DNA from 2 places in the Cellulomonas sp. P24 genome. Region 2 is predicted to be linked to the other one. Evidence: riboswitches for the same ligand, from Rfam matches in the RefSeq annotation. Region 2 holds a riboswitch; the other holds the start of a gene.
The links. Region 2 has a riboswitch for thiamine pyrophosphate ahead of LJB74_RS09515 (ECF transporter S component). Riboswitches for the same ligand answer to the same signal wherever they lie in the genome.
Positions count from the first base shown of each region.

Region 1 (6,814 bases), 2.0 Mb from region 2:
CACGGGGCCGATGCCGAGGTAGTCCACGGTCCCGCTGGGCAGTGCGTGCACGTCGGCGATCTCCTCGGGTCGGTGGACCGACTGCCCGATGAGGAACCCCGGTCCCGCCAACCGGCGCGCGTGGCGGGCGCCCAGGTCGCCCTGACCGAGGTGGACGCCTTGAGCACCGCACGCCAAGGCGATGTCGAGGCGGTCGTTGATCAGCAGCGGGACACCCGTGCCAGCCAGTACGTCGCGCAGCTCGGTGGCCAGCACCATCAGCTCGCGTGCGGACGCGTGCTTGTCGCGCAGCTGGACGGCGCTGACCCCGCCGGTCACCGCGGCACGGACCGTGGCCCCGATGTCGCGCCGGTGAGTGTTCTGCGCCCCGATGACCAAGTACACCGACAGGTCCACGGCCACCGTTCAGCCGACGTGGGTGCGCAGGGTGGGGGCGTCCAAGCCGTCCAGGGCATCGAGCAACGAGACGGCGAAGCTTCCAGGACCGGCGCTCGCCGCGGCGGCGACCTCTCCGGCCACGGTCAAGATCGTCGTTGCGGCGCCCGCAGCGATCAGCGGGGAGCTCTCCACGGCGCAGCAGGCCGCGACCAGGGCCCCCAGGGCGCACCCGACGCCGGTCACGCGGGTCATCATCGGGTGACCGGAGTGCACCTCCAGCACCTGGGTCCCGTCGGACAGGTAGTCCACGGCGCCACTGACGGCGACCGTGGTCCCCACCCGCCGGGCAAGCTCGGCCGCACGTTCCAGGGCATCCACCGAGGTGGTCGTCGAGTCCACCCCACGCCCCGCAGCACCGGCGGCACCGGCCAGGGACAAGATCTCCGAGGCGTTGCCGCGCACGACCGCCGGGCCCTGCGTCACGAGCTCGGCCGCGAACCGCGTCCGGTACCCGAGCGCACCGACGGCGACCGGGTCCAGGATCCAGGGGGTGCCGGCACGCTCCGCTGCGGCGACCGCTGCCCGCATCGCGGTGACCTTGTCGGGCGACAGCGTCCCGAGGTTGACCAGCACGGCGTCGGCCACCCGGGCGAACTCCGCGGACTCCTCGGAGTTCTCCACCATCGCCGGCGACGCACCGACGGCCAGCAGGACGTTCGCGGTGAATCCCGCCACCACGATGTTGGTCATGCAGTGCACCAGTGGCCCGCGCGTGCGGATCGCACCCAGGATGCGGATCGCGTCCTGGGCGGACGCGCGCGCACCGGTTGAGAGCGCGGCTCCGGAGGACGACGGGACGGTGGCGGGCTCGGGGACCGTGCTCATCGCCGCACCCCTTCGACGGGCACGTACACCGAGGTGCCCAACCGTGTGAACGCGGCGGACCTTTCGGCCATGCCCGCCTCGATCGCCTCCACGCTGGTCAGGCCGTTCTCGCGGGCGTAGGTGCGCACGTCGGCAGAGATACGCATCGAGCAGAACTTCGGACCGCACATCGAACAGAAGTGCGCGGTCTTCGCGGGCTCGGCCGGCAGCGTCTGGTCGTGGAACGCCCGTGCGGTGTCGGGGTCCAACGACAGCGCGAACTGGTCGTCCCAGCGGAACTCGAACCGGGCCCGGCTCAGCGCGTCGTCACGTTCCTGGGCGCGCGGGTGCGCCTTGGCCAGGTCTGCGGCGTGGGCCGCGATCTTGTAGGTGATGACCCCGGTCTTCACGTCGTCGCGGTCGGGGAGCCCGAGGTGCTCCTTGGGGGTGACGTAGCACAGCATCGCGGTCCCGGCCTGGGCGATCATCGCCGCGCCGATGGCCGAGGTGATGTGGTCGTAGGCAGGTGCGATGTCGGTCGCCAGCGGGCCGAGCGTGTAGAACGGCGCCTCCTCGCAGAGCTCCTCCTCGAGCCGGACGTTCTCGACGATCTTGTGCATCGGGACGTGACCGGGACCCTCGATCATCACCTGCACGCCGTGGGACTTCGCGACCCGGGTGAGCTCACCCAGGGTGCGCAGCTCGGCGAACTGGGCCTCGTCGTTCGCGTCCGCGATGGACCCGGGGCGCAGCCCGTCACCCAGGGAGAACGTGACGTCGTAGCGGCGCAGGATCTCGCAGAGCTCGACGAAGTGCGTGTACAGGAAGTTCTCCTGATGATGCGCCAGGCACCAGGCCGCCATGATCGACCCGCCTCGGGAGACGATCCCCGTCACGCGACCGGCGGTCAGGGGCACGTACCGCAGCAGCACCCCGGCGTGGACGGTCATGTAGTCCACGCCCTGCTCGCACTGCTCGATCACGGTGTCGCGGTAGACCTCCCAGGTCAGTGCAGCCGGATCACCCTTGACCGTCTCCAGCGCCTGGTAGAGCGGCACCGTCCCCACCGGCAGCGGCGAGTTCCGCAGGATCCACTCCCGGGTCAGGTGGATGTCCTTGCCGGTGGACAGGTCCATCAACGTGTCCGCGCCCCACCTGGCCGCCCACACCGTCTTCTCGACCTCCTCGGCAATCGAGGAGGTCACCGCCGAGTTCCCGATGTTCGCATTGACCTTCACCGCGAAGGCCTTGCCGATGATCATCGGCTCGCTCTCCGGGTGCCGATGATTGGCAGGGATCACCGCCCGCCCACGCGCGACCTCCTCGCGCACGAGCTCCGGCGCCAGGCCTTCACGCGCGGCCACGTATGCCATCTCCGCGGTGATGATCCCCGCCCTGGCCCAGGCCAGCTGCGTGGCGGCGCCGTCAACGGGCGCGGGACGATCCCACCGGTCACGGGTCCGCGGCAGGCCGGCCTCGAGGTCAATCTCGGCTGTCGCATCGGTGTAGGGGCCCGAGGTGTCGTACAGGTCCAGGTGCTCACCGTTGCTCAGGTTCACCCGCCGAACCGGCACCCGCATCCCCGCAAACTCCGGGACCTCGACGTGATGCTTGGTGCTGCCGTGGATCGGACCAACGGTCACCGTGGACACGGGTGCAGAACTGGTATGGCGCATCGTGACGCTCTCCCTACGCCGGCATGACCCGGACAGGTTCAACGGTCGACGGCCCTAGCCGTCCTCTCAGCCCGCTGGTGCGGACTCCCGTGGTGGACTAACGCGGCGAGACTACCTCACCCGCGACCGACCCGGCACAGCCTCACCCCACCAGGTCGTCCACGGCGATCGACACCACGATCGACTCGCACGGCAAGCGGTGGGCACCCCGCGTCCAGGGACCTCGGGCCCACCACTCGTCCGAGGGCCCGGTTGAGCATGAACGGTCAACCAGTCGCAGAGCGGAGGCGTGGGGCATGCAGGTCTTGGTCGCAATCGCCTCACGACACGGCGCCACGCGGGAGATCGGCTCGGTCATCGCTGACGCCCTGCGGGCCGGCGGACATGACGTCGTCGAGGCCGATCCGGCCGATGTGGCCCTGCTCGACCCCTACGCCGCCGTGGTGCTCGGTTCGGCCATCTACAACGGGCGCTGGCTGCCCGAGGCGCGCGAGCTCGCCCAGCGCACCGCGACGGCGCTGTCCCATCGCCCGGTCTGGTTGCTCTCCTCGGGCCTGGCCGCTGTACTTCCCTCTGGGGTGAGCTTCCCGACCGAGATGCGCGACCTGAGCGAGCGCATCGCCGCGCGCGGACACAGGAAGTTCGCCGGTCGACTCGACCGCTCCGTGCTGTCGTTCGCCGAACGGACCATCATCGCCGCCGCACGCGGACGCGACGGCGACTACCGCGACCTCGACGCAATACGTGCCTGGGCGGCTGAGATCGCCGCCCAGCTCGACGAGGCGTTCGCGCCGCCCGAGGCGGACACCCGTGCCCGCAGGCGCCGCGACGGTGACAGCTGAGCGGGTCCTCGGACCGGTCGAGTCGTCGACCGGTGGAGCGGCCATCCAGCACGTCGCACCGCACTCAGGGGTGGACCCTTCCGTGGCGTGACGAGCCGCCACACAGGGCTAGGACCAGCCTCGAGGCGCGGTCACCTCGCCACATGTCGGCCAGCCCCAGCGACCGTGAGAGTCGCGCGCCGACCCCGCCGTCGGCTGCGACGACTCGATCCCCGGGACCACCGGCACGCCACCCCAGGGGACTGCACCCGGCCACCGATCCGACTCGCACGCAGCGGGCGTTGATACCCCTGGGGGTAGGTAGGACCTTCGGACCGTGTTCGCGACCGCGTCCGTGAATAACGTGTCTAGTGCGAGCCCGGCAACCCAGCCGCATGGAACGAGGAGTCAGACGTGAAGCAGAGACTGTTGGTTCTAGGTGCCGGGACGGCCGGGACCATGATCGTCAACAAGCTCAGGAAGCACCTGGCCGCGAGCGAGTGGGACATCACGGTCGTGGACCGTGACGACATCCACCCCTACCAGCCCGGGTTCTTGTTCCTGCCGTTCGACATCTACTCCCCGGACCAGATCAACCGGCCCCGACACGCATTCCTCGCACACGGCGTCGACCTCGTGATCGGCGAGGTCGACCTGATCGACCCGGACGCCCAGACGGTCTCCCTCACCGACGGCCGGAACCTGGGATACGACTACCTCGTGATCGCCTCGGGCACCTCGCCGCGGCCCGACCAGACGCCGGGGATGCTCGACGAGGAGTGGCGCAAGAGCATCTTCGACTTCTACACGTTCGACGGCTCGGTCGCCCTGTCCCGGGCGCTGAAGGACTTCGACCACGGGCGCCTGGTCGTGCACATCACGGACATGCCGATCAAGTGCCCGGTCGCGCCGCTGGAGTTCACGTTCCTGGCCGACGCATGGTTGCGCGAGAAGGGACTGCGCGACCGCGTGGAGCTCGTCTACGTGACACCGTTGCCGGGAGTCTTCACCAAGCCCATCGCCTCCGAGGCGCTCGGCGCGATTCTCGCCGGCCGCAACATCACCGTCGAGTCGGACTTCCTGGTCGAGCACATCGACACCGAGACCAAGACGCTGGTCTCCTACGACGAGCGTGAGGTGCCATTCGATCTCCTGGTGACGATCCCCCTGAACATGGGGGCGGACTTCGTCGCCCGCTCGGGCCTCGGGAACGAGCTCAACTACGTGCCGGTGAACAAGCACACCCTGCAGTCCACCGCCCACGCGAACATCTTTGCGGTCGGCGACTCCTCGGACATCCCCGCATCCAAGGCCGGATCGGTCGCCCACTTCTCCGTGGAGATCTTCGTCGAGAACTTCCTGGAGCTGATCGCCGGCAAGCCCATGACCGGGGCGTTCGACGGCCACGCCAACTGCTTCATCGAGACCGGCGACCGCAAGGGCCTGCTGATCGACTTCAACTACGACACCGAGCCGCTGACCGGCAAGTTCCCCCTGCCGGTCGTGGGCCCGATGGACCTGCTCAAGGAGACCTGGGCCAACCACCTCGGCAAGCTCGCGTTCCGCTGGATCTACTGGAACATCCTGCTCCCCGGGCGCCGACTGCCGATCTCCTCCCACATGTCGATGCTCGGCAAGATTGTCCCGACCGCCTCCCGCACGTCCGCGGACAAGAACACCGCGTCCACCCCCACAAGCGCCAACCGCTAGACGAGAGGAACCGCCATGACTGTCACCACGCTCGGAGGCCGTCCGATCACCGTGAACGAGGAGGGCTTCCTCACCGACCCCTCGCAGTGGGACGCCGAACTCGCTCCGGTCCTCGCCGCCCAGATCGGCATCACACTCACCGACGCGCACTGGGCCGCACTGAACTTCCTCCGCAAGGACTTCGCCGCGCAAGGAGAGACCCCGACGCTGCGTCGGGTCTCGACCGTCGGGGGCATCCCGATCAAGGAGCTCTTCGCGCTCTTCCCCCAGAAGCCCGCCAAGAAGATGGCCTACATCGCCGGGCTGCCCAAGCCGCACGGCTGCGTCTGACCCGCCGTCGACCACGAGAAAGAGACCACGATGAGCACTCCAGACACGTCCCCGGCGATCGTCCCGAACTTCGACACGACCGGTGACAGCGGCCGCAAGCTCGCCATCATCTGCTCCAAGGGAAGCCTCGACATGGCCTACCCCGGACTGATCCTCGCCAACGCCGCCCTCGGTGAAGGGGTCGAGGTCCACCTGTTCTTCACCTTCTGGGGCTTCGACATGATCACCAAGAAGACCATGGGAAACCTCCAGTTCACGATGCTCGGCAACACCGCGACCCACATGCCGCAAGGCCTCGGCGGCCTGCCGGGAATGACCGCGATGGCGACCACCAAGCTGAAGAAGACGATCGCCGACCTCGACATCCCCGAGGTCCCCGACTTCCTCGAGCAGATCGTCGCCTCCGGTGGCCATCTGTGGGCGTGCCGGCTGTCCGCCGACATGAACAAGCTCACCGAGACCGACCTCTACGACGACGTCGAGGCCATCATCAGCGCCAGTGACTTCATCGAGATGACCGACGGCGCGCAGCTGCTGTTTATCTGACCGGACGAAGACGCCCTGCGGCCCGCGAGTGGTCGACCCACCTGCGACGCGCGTCACACCCTGAGCAGGGAGTGCATCGAAGAACCTGCAGAGGCACCGATGAGGGGTGCACAGCTGCCTTCGCGCGCGCCGACCACCATCGGCGCGCGCGTAGGCGTCGAAGCCGGTCGCAGCCTGCGGTGTGCCCGCGTCTCGTCGCCGGTGGCTCGGGCCCCACGGCCCAGGTCGCCGCCGATCGTGGTCGGACAGGCCCACCACATCAGACGAGCCACCGCCCTGGCGAATGCCAAACACGCCAACCGTTGCCCGGCGAGGCAGGCGGGGAAGGCGACGTGCACCGCCGACCAAGACTCCAAGGGCTTCCCAGTCCTGCCACGGACAGGGGCAGTCAAGTCGACGCGGGCAGCTCAACCGCCGTTGCAGCCGATGGCGTCTGCGCGCGGCGTGCGCCGATCGAGCGCCGCTGGCCCACTCCCGCGCAGTGCGCGT
Region 1 is NZ_JAJDFX010000002.1:4,047,295-4,054,108, forward strand. It holds gene thiE (thiamine phosphate synthase) at 1-384, opposite strand, end outside; gene thiM (hydroxyethylthiazole kinase) at 406-1,263, opposite strand; gene thiC (phosphomethylpyrimidine synthase ThiC) at 1,260-2,918, opposite strand; TPP riboswitch at 2,911-3,019, opposite strand; gene LJB74_RS18890 (flavodoxin domain-containing protein) at 3,215-3,760, shown strand; gene LJB74_RS18895 (NAD(P)/FAD-dependent oxidoreductase) at 4,154-5,449, shown strand; gene LJB74_RS18900 (TusE/DsrC/DsvC family sulfur relay protein) at 5,465-5,779, shown strand; gene LJB74_RS18905 (DsrE/DsrF/DrsH-like family protein) at 5,810-6,325, shown strand.
Region 1: it holds a riboswitch for thiamine pyrophosphate, as region 2 does, so the genes downstream of both, thiC (phosphomethylpyrimidine synthase ThiC) here and LJB74_RS09515 (ECF transporter S component) in region 2, are expected to answer to the same signal.

Region 2 (6,814 bases):
CGGGGGTCGCGGCCGCGGGCCGGAACCGGCGCGGCACCCACACGCCGAGGCGGAACAGCTCGGGCCCCTGGTCGGCGAGGACCTCGAGTGCCGGCCCGTCGGCGATCACGCCGCCACCCGGCTCGAGCACCACCACGCGGTTCACGACGTCCAGCCACTGCTCCACCCGGTGCTCGACGACGATCAGCGTCGCCGTGAGGCGCCCGTCGGTGTGCGGGGCGGCACCGATGACACCGGCGACGGACCTGACGAGCTGCCGGGCCCCGTCGGGGTCGATCATCGCCGTCGGCTCGTCGAGCATGAGCAGCCCCGGGCGCATCGCGACCACCCCGGCGAGGGCGAGTCGCTGGCGCTCGCCGCCGGACAGCGCGGACGTCGGGTGCGCACGGTCGTACGGGAAACCGACGAGCCGCAACGCCTCGTCGACGCGCGGCCAGATGAGCTCGGGCGGCACGCCGTGGTTCTCGAGCCCGAAGGCGACGTCGTCACCGCACCGGGCGAGGACGGTCTGCGCGTCCGGGTCCTGCAGGAGCAGCCCGGTTCGCGACGTGCCGGGCGCGCGAAGACCGCCGGGCCCGTCCGGCGCCGTGCGGGCTGCCCGCGTGTCGAGACCATCGACCTCGAGCGTCCCCTCGGACTCCCCGGCACCGTCGTCGAGCAGACCCGCCGCAGCAGCGAGCAGCGTGGACTTCCCGGCCCCGCTCGGGCCGAGCAGCAGGACGCGCTCCCCCGGGGCGATGTCGAGGTCGACCCCCCGCAACGCCCACGCGCGGCGTCCCGAGTGCCGCCACCCCCAGCCGCGGGCGCGGAGCCCGACGGCCGGGGTGGCGGCGGTGCCGATGTCAGACGCGGCGTGCATCTCGGCCCGACGCCAACGACGACAACGCGCCGGTCCGGGCGAGCGCCCGGGTGAGTGCCCACGAGCCGAGGCCGGCGATCACGACGCCCGAGACGATCGTCGCGACGATGTACGCGGTCTTGTACGCGGGCGAGAACTCGGGGTAGTACACGAACGAGTCGAGCAGGCCGACGACGACACCCGCCGCCGCGCCGCCACCGAGAGAGGCTCCCAGCCCGAACCGGCGGTACAGGAGAATCGCGAAGACGACCTCCGGGCCGAGCCCCTCGAGGAACCCGTACCAGACGGTCGAGAATCCCCACTGGTTCCCGACGAGCGCCGAGACGACGGCGGCGAGCAGCTCGGTGTAGAGCGCCGCGCCGGGCTTGCGGATCACGAGCGCACCGAGGACGCCGGGCAGGAGCCAGATGCCGACCCCGATGCCCGACGCCGGGGGGAACGCGGCGAGCGCCCCGCTCACGACCGGCCACGAGAGGTTCCACACGACGAACAGGAACCCGCCCGCGACCCCGAGGACGGATGCGGTCACGATGTCCACGACCCGCCACGACTCACGCGTCGTGGAGGCCCAGCCGGCAAGCCACAGGCCGGTGAGAGCGAGCAGGACCGCCGTCGGGACGGTGAGGTCGGCGAGCGACGAGCCGAACAACGACGGGCCGGCCGGTAGGCCGATCGCCCAGACGGCGACGGCGAGGGCGAGGCCGAGGGCGGCCGGGACGACGGCTCGCGTCGTCCGGAGGCTGCCGAGCGGGCCGGCGCCGATCGCCGAGGTGGCTCCGGCCCCGGATGCCGGTGGTGATCCCGCTGCCTCGTCTGCTCGAGGTGCTCGAGGTGCTTCAGGTAGTGCCATGGTGAGTTCTCCCGTCGTCACACGGGGAGGGCCGCGACGGGGGCGGCCCTGCCGCGTCGACGGTGATCAGCCGTCAGCGGGACGAGCAGCACCCGGCTCACGGCCGAGATTCCCGACTCCCTACGCCGGTGCAAACCGGATCAGGTTCGAGGGTCTGCGGTCGCCCGCACTCTCAGCGCCCTGGTGGCGCTCCCCTGTCGTTCGCGAACGAGAATACACCGCGGCTCGTCCCGCGTTAGCGTGGGTCGACGAACACGTCGCACCTGCGACGTTCCCGGACACGGAGGTGCGACGTGGCGGACGACGAAGCCCCCTCGACCCTGGCGAAGATCGCCGGCGCGGGTGCCGCGGTCGCCGCGGCGTGGGTGGCTCAGCGCGCGGTGACCCTGGCGTGGAAGACCGCGACGGGCCACCGTCCGCCGAAGCCCGACGAGGACCTCGAGAACCGGTTCGTCGAGATCGCCGCCGCGGCTGCGGTCACCGCCGCTGCGGTCGCGTTCGCGAAGGTCTACACGGCCCGGGGAACGGCGCGGCTCGCGGCGCGGGTGAACGCCAACCGGGCTGGTTGAGCGCCTCGCCGCCGGGCGGTAGCCGCGTCGCATCGACGCCATCGCGCTGACCAGGGACGTTGCGTATCACAGCACGTTCATCCGACGAACCGATGTCCGCATGTTGCGCAAATGCCCGATATGGTCCATCATCAAGGGGTCAGCGAAAAGGGCAAACCCGCCGCGAGGTGGGGACGCAAAGCCACGGGACCGTGACGGTCAGCCGGGCTGCCGAACGTCAGGAGAACCATCATGGCCACAGGCCTTCTCAACACCAGCAGCTACACGCCCCGCGTCGACGCGCTTCTGACGCCTGGCGAGGTCGCCGTGCTGTTCCACGTCGACCCGAAGACGGTCACCCGCTGGGCCAACGCCGGCAAGCTCACCTCGGTCCGGACCCTCGGCGGCCACCGCCGGTTCCGCGAGGCAGAGGTTCGCGGCCTCCTCAGCGGCATCCCCACGCAGGCGTCGGGCGAATAACTCACTCACGCGAAGCCGGTCGGTCCTCGGACCGACCGGCTTCGTCGTGCTCGGCATGCATCTGCTCGGCATGCATCTGCTCCGCGCGCATCTGCTCCGCGCGCATCTGCTCGGCACGCATCTGCTCCGCGCGCGCCCGCTCAGCGCGGCGCATGTCCACGGTGAGCTCGTCGACCACGAGCGTCGCCGAGGGGACCTTCCCGGTGCGGTAGCCGGCGCGGCCGACCATGTGGGCGGCCACCGGCGCGGTGAGCATCTGGAAGATCGCGACGAGAACGAGCGCCCACACGGCCGGCGCGGAGCGGATGCGGAGCGCGAGACCGGCGAGGACGAGCACCAGCCCGAGGGTCTGCGGCTTCGTCCCGGCGTGCATCCGCGCGAGCAGGTCGGGGAACCGCAGCACGCCCACGCCGGCGGCGAAGGCCAGGAACGACCCCCCGAGCAGGAACGCACCGGCCGCGACGTCCGCGACCGTCGTCCACGCGTCCGACCCCATCACTCCCCCTCCCCCGGTTCGTCCGCGGCGTCCGCGGCAGTGGCATCCCCGCCCACGCCTGCGTCCCCGCCCGCGCCGTCAGCCACGTCCTGCGCTCCGCTCTCCTCGGCGACCTCGGCCTCCTCGTCGGCAACCTCACGCGCCGCGCGCTCGGCCTCGACAGCGGCGGCCTCCTCCCGGGTGAGCACCCGACCTTCGCCCGCCGGCTCGACGGCGGCGAACCGTGCGATCGTCACCGAGCTGAGGAACCCGACGATCGACAGCACCACGAGGATCGGCACCGCGACGGCACTGCGCGTCACCGCCGACTCGAGGGCGATCGCTGCGATGAGCACCGTGACGACGACGTCCATCGCGATCGTGCGATCGAGCATCGACGGCCCCTTCTCCACCCGGACGACCGCCAGGACCGCGCCGGCGGCGAGCATCACCGCACACAACAGGGCAAGGACGGTCATCGCCGCGCTCCTCGCGTCGGGCGCCGGACCGGTAGGCCGGCGCGGATCAGCTCGTCGTCGGAGGCCAGGGCCCGCATGACCCGCTCCTCGAGACCGAGCACGGCCGCATGGTGCGCCTCGGCCTCCGCGGCCGTCGTGACGTCGAGGAGGTGCAGGTACAGCATCCCGGTCAGCCGGTGCGCCTCGATCACCAGGGAGCCGGGCACGAGCGACGCGAGCTCCGCGGTGATCGTCAGGTAGAGGTCCGAGTGCGACCGGAGCCGGACACCGATCACGGCGCCGCGGGGTGTCCGGCCGGGCGTCAACGCGATCACGCTCACCTGGAACGACGCACGGGTGACCTCGACCGCGAAGTGACCCAGCAGCCGCAGCATCCCGAGCGGTCGCACCCGCCCGTGGAAGTCGATCGGCGGCATCGGCAGGACGGTCGTGATGACGAATGCGAGACCCGCCCCGACCAGGACGTTCGCGATCGAGAGGTCACCCCACAGCAGCACCCACACCGCCACCATCCAGGCGTAGGTGAGCGCGTGCATCGCGAGGTGCCGACGATGACGGTGCAGCGTCATGGGTGCACCTCCGCGACGGGATCGGCCGGAGCGGGACGCCCGAGCCCGCGAGCGCCGTCGGGCAGCACGGCATCGATGTACGGGGTGCGGTCGCGCAGCGACGTGGCGGTCCGGTCCGCGAAACCGTAGAGCGGACCCGCGACCATCGTGAGCGACAGGCCGACCAGGACGAGCGCCGCGGCGGAGCCGACCATGCCGAACGGCAGCCGGGTACGGTGCCGGTCGGTCGGGAGCTCCGCGGGTGGCGTCTGCCAGAACGCCTTGTTCCACGCCTTGACGAGCGCGTACAGCGTGAGCAGGGACGTCACGACGCTCCCGCCGACCAGCACGTACGCGAGCGGCGTGCCCTGGGCGACACCGGCCTGGAGCAGGCCGATCTTGCCGAGGAACCCGGACATCGGCGGCACCCCGGCGAGGTTCATCGCCGGGACGAAGAACAGCACCGCGAGGACCGGCGAGACCTTCGCGAGCCCACCGAGCCGATCGAGCGACGTCGAGCCGCCACGACGCTCGATCAGGCCGACGACCAGGAACAACGCGGTCTGCACGGTGATGTGGTGCACGACGTAGAAGATCGCTGCCGCCATGCCGGCCTCGCTCGACAGCGCGATGCCGAACAGCATGAAGCCGATGTGGCTCACGAGCGTGAACGAGAGCAGACGCTTGATGTCGTTCTGCGCGACGGCACCGAGGATGCCGATGAGCATCGTCGCCAGCGCGACCCACATGAGGACGGCGTCGACGCCCCCGCCCGGGAACAGCAGGGTCTGGGTCCGCAGGATCGCGTACACGCCGACCTTGGTGAGCAGGCCGGCGAACACCGCGGTGACCGGGGCGGGCGCCGTCGGGTACGAGTCGGGGAGCCAGGCGGACAACGGGAACACGGCCGCCTTGATGCCGAAGGCCAGCAGCAGGAGGACCTGCAGGACGAGCCTGACCCCCGGGTCGATCTCCGGGAGACGCTGCGCGAGCTGGGCGAGGTTGACCGTGCCGGCGGCCGCGTAGGTGAGGGCCAGGGCCACCAGGAACAGCACCGAGGACAGCAGCGCGACGACCACGTAGATCGTGCCGGCGCGGATCCGTGCTCCCGTGCCGCCGAGGGTCAGCAGCACGAAGCTCGCCGCGAGCAGGATCTCGAAGCCGACGTACAGGTTGAACAGGTCGCCGGAGAGGAACGCGTTCGCGACCCCGGCGGTCAGCACGAGGTACGTCGGGTGGTAGATCGCGACGGGCGCCTCCTCGTCACCGTCGGCCTCGCCCTGAGCGAGCGAGTACAGCAGGACGCACAGCGTGACCGCGCTCGAGACCGTGAGCATGAGGGCGCTCAGCCGGTCCGCGACGAGGTCGATCCCGATCGGCGGCGCCCAGCCTCCGATGCTGAGGACGAGCGGCCCGTCGTCCACCAGGGCGAGCATCGTGGCCGATGCCGCGAGGACGAGCGTCAGGGTGACGACGCTGATGACGCGCTGCGCGCGGGGTGCCCGGTAGAGCGCGAGCGCGAGGCCGGCACCGAACAGGGGCAGCACCACGGGCAGCGGCACGAGCCAGGTCATCGAGGTCATCGGCCGGCCTCGCCCGAGGTGTTCGACGGCACGTCGGCGGGGTGACCCTCGTCGGTCTCGTCGTGGACCGCGGCCGCCTGCTCGTCGAGGCTCGCGCCGGTGTCCTCCGTGTCGGCGTCGGTGAACGACGGCTGGTCGGCAGCCGCGCGCCGGGCGACCCGACGGTCCTCGAGGTCGTCCTGCACCTCGTCGTGCTCGTTGAGCTGCCACGACCGGTAGGCCATCGCGAGCAGGAACGCGGTCAGGCCGAGGGTGATGACGATCGCGGTGAGGACCATCGCCTGCGGCAACGGGTCGCTCATCCGGCCGATCGGCGTCGTCCCGACGATGGGTGCACCACCGGCCGCACCCCCGGCCACGAGGAACAGGAGGTTCACGCCGTTGCCGGCGAGGATCAGCCCCACGAGGACGCGCGACAGGCTCCGCTCGAGCATGAGGTACACGCCCACCGTCACGAGGGCGGCGATCACGACGACGAGCACGATGCTCGGGCGCATGTCGACGGTCATCGCGCTGCTCCCGACGATCGTCGCTCCGGTCCCGTGGTTCACCGCGCCGCTCCAGTCGTTCTCGCGCCTCGGTCGTCCGTCGTGCTCGTCGGCGGTGTCGGTCCCGTCGACCCCGCCGGCCCCGCGGGTCCTGCCGGCGACGGCCCGGCCTCCGCCTCGACCTGCCGGTCCACCTCGGCGCCGAGGCTCCGCAGGATGTCGAGCACCAGCCCGACCACCACGAGGTACACGCCCAGGTCGAAGAACACCGACGTGACCAGGTGGACCTTCCCGACGACGGGCACGTGCAGGTCCACGATCACGCTCTGGAGCGCCGAGCCGCCCGCGAGCAGCCCGACGATCCCGACCCCCGCAGCGAGGAAGAGGCCACCGCCCAGAAGGAGGCCCGGCTGGATCGGGGCCGCCTCGCCGAGCTCGTACCGACCTCCTGCCAGGTAGCGGACGATCAGCGCGATCGACGTCACCAGGCCCGCCGCGAAGCCC
Region 2 is NZ_JAJDFX010000002.1:2,038,107-2,044,920, forward strand. It holds gene LJB74_RS09510 (ABC transporter ATP-binding protein) at 1-859, opposite strand, end outside; gene LJB74_RS09515 (ECF transporter S component) at 843-1,709, opposite strand; TPP riboswitch at 1,810-1,915, opposite strand; gene LJB74_RS09520 (DUF4235 domain-containing protein) at 2,003-2,278, shown strand; cyclic di-GMP riboswitch class I at 2,419-2,493, shown strand; gene LJB74_RS09525 (BldC family transcriptional regulator) at 2,510-2,737, shown strand; gene mnhG (monovalent cation/H(+) antiporter subunit G) at 2,739-3,233, opposite strand; gene LJB74_RS09535 (monovalent cation/H+ antiporter complex subunit F) at 3,233-3,691, opposite strand; gene LJB74_RS09540 (Na+/H+ antiporter subunit E) at 3,688-4,260, opposite strand; gene LJB74_RS09545 (Na+/H+ antiporter subunit D) at 4,257-5,822, opposite strand; gene LJB74_RS09550 (Na(+)/H(+) antiporter subunit C) at 5,819-6,319, opposite strand; gene LJB74_RS09555 (Na+/H+ antiporter subunit A) at 6,370-6,814, opposite strand, start outside.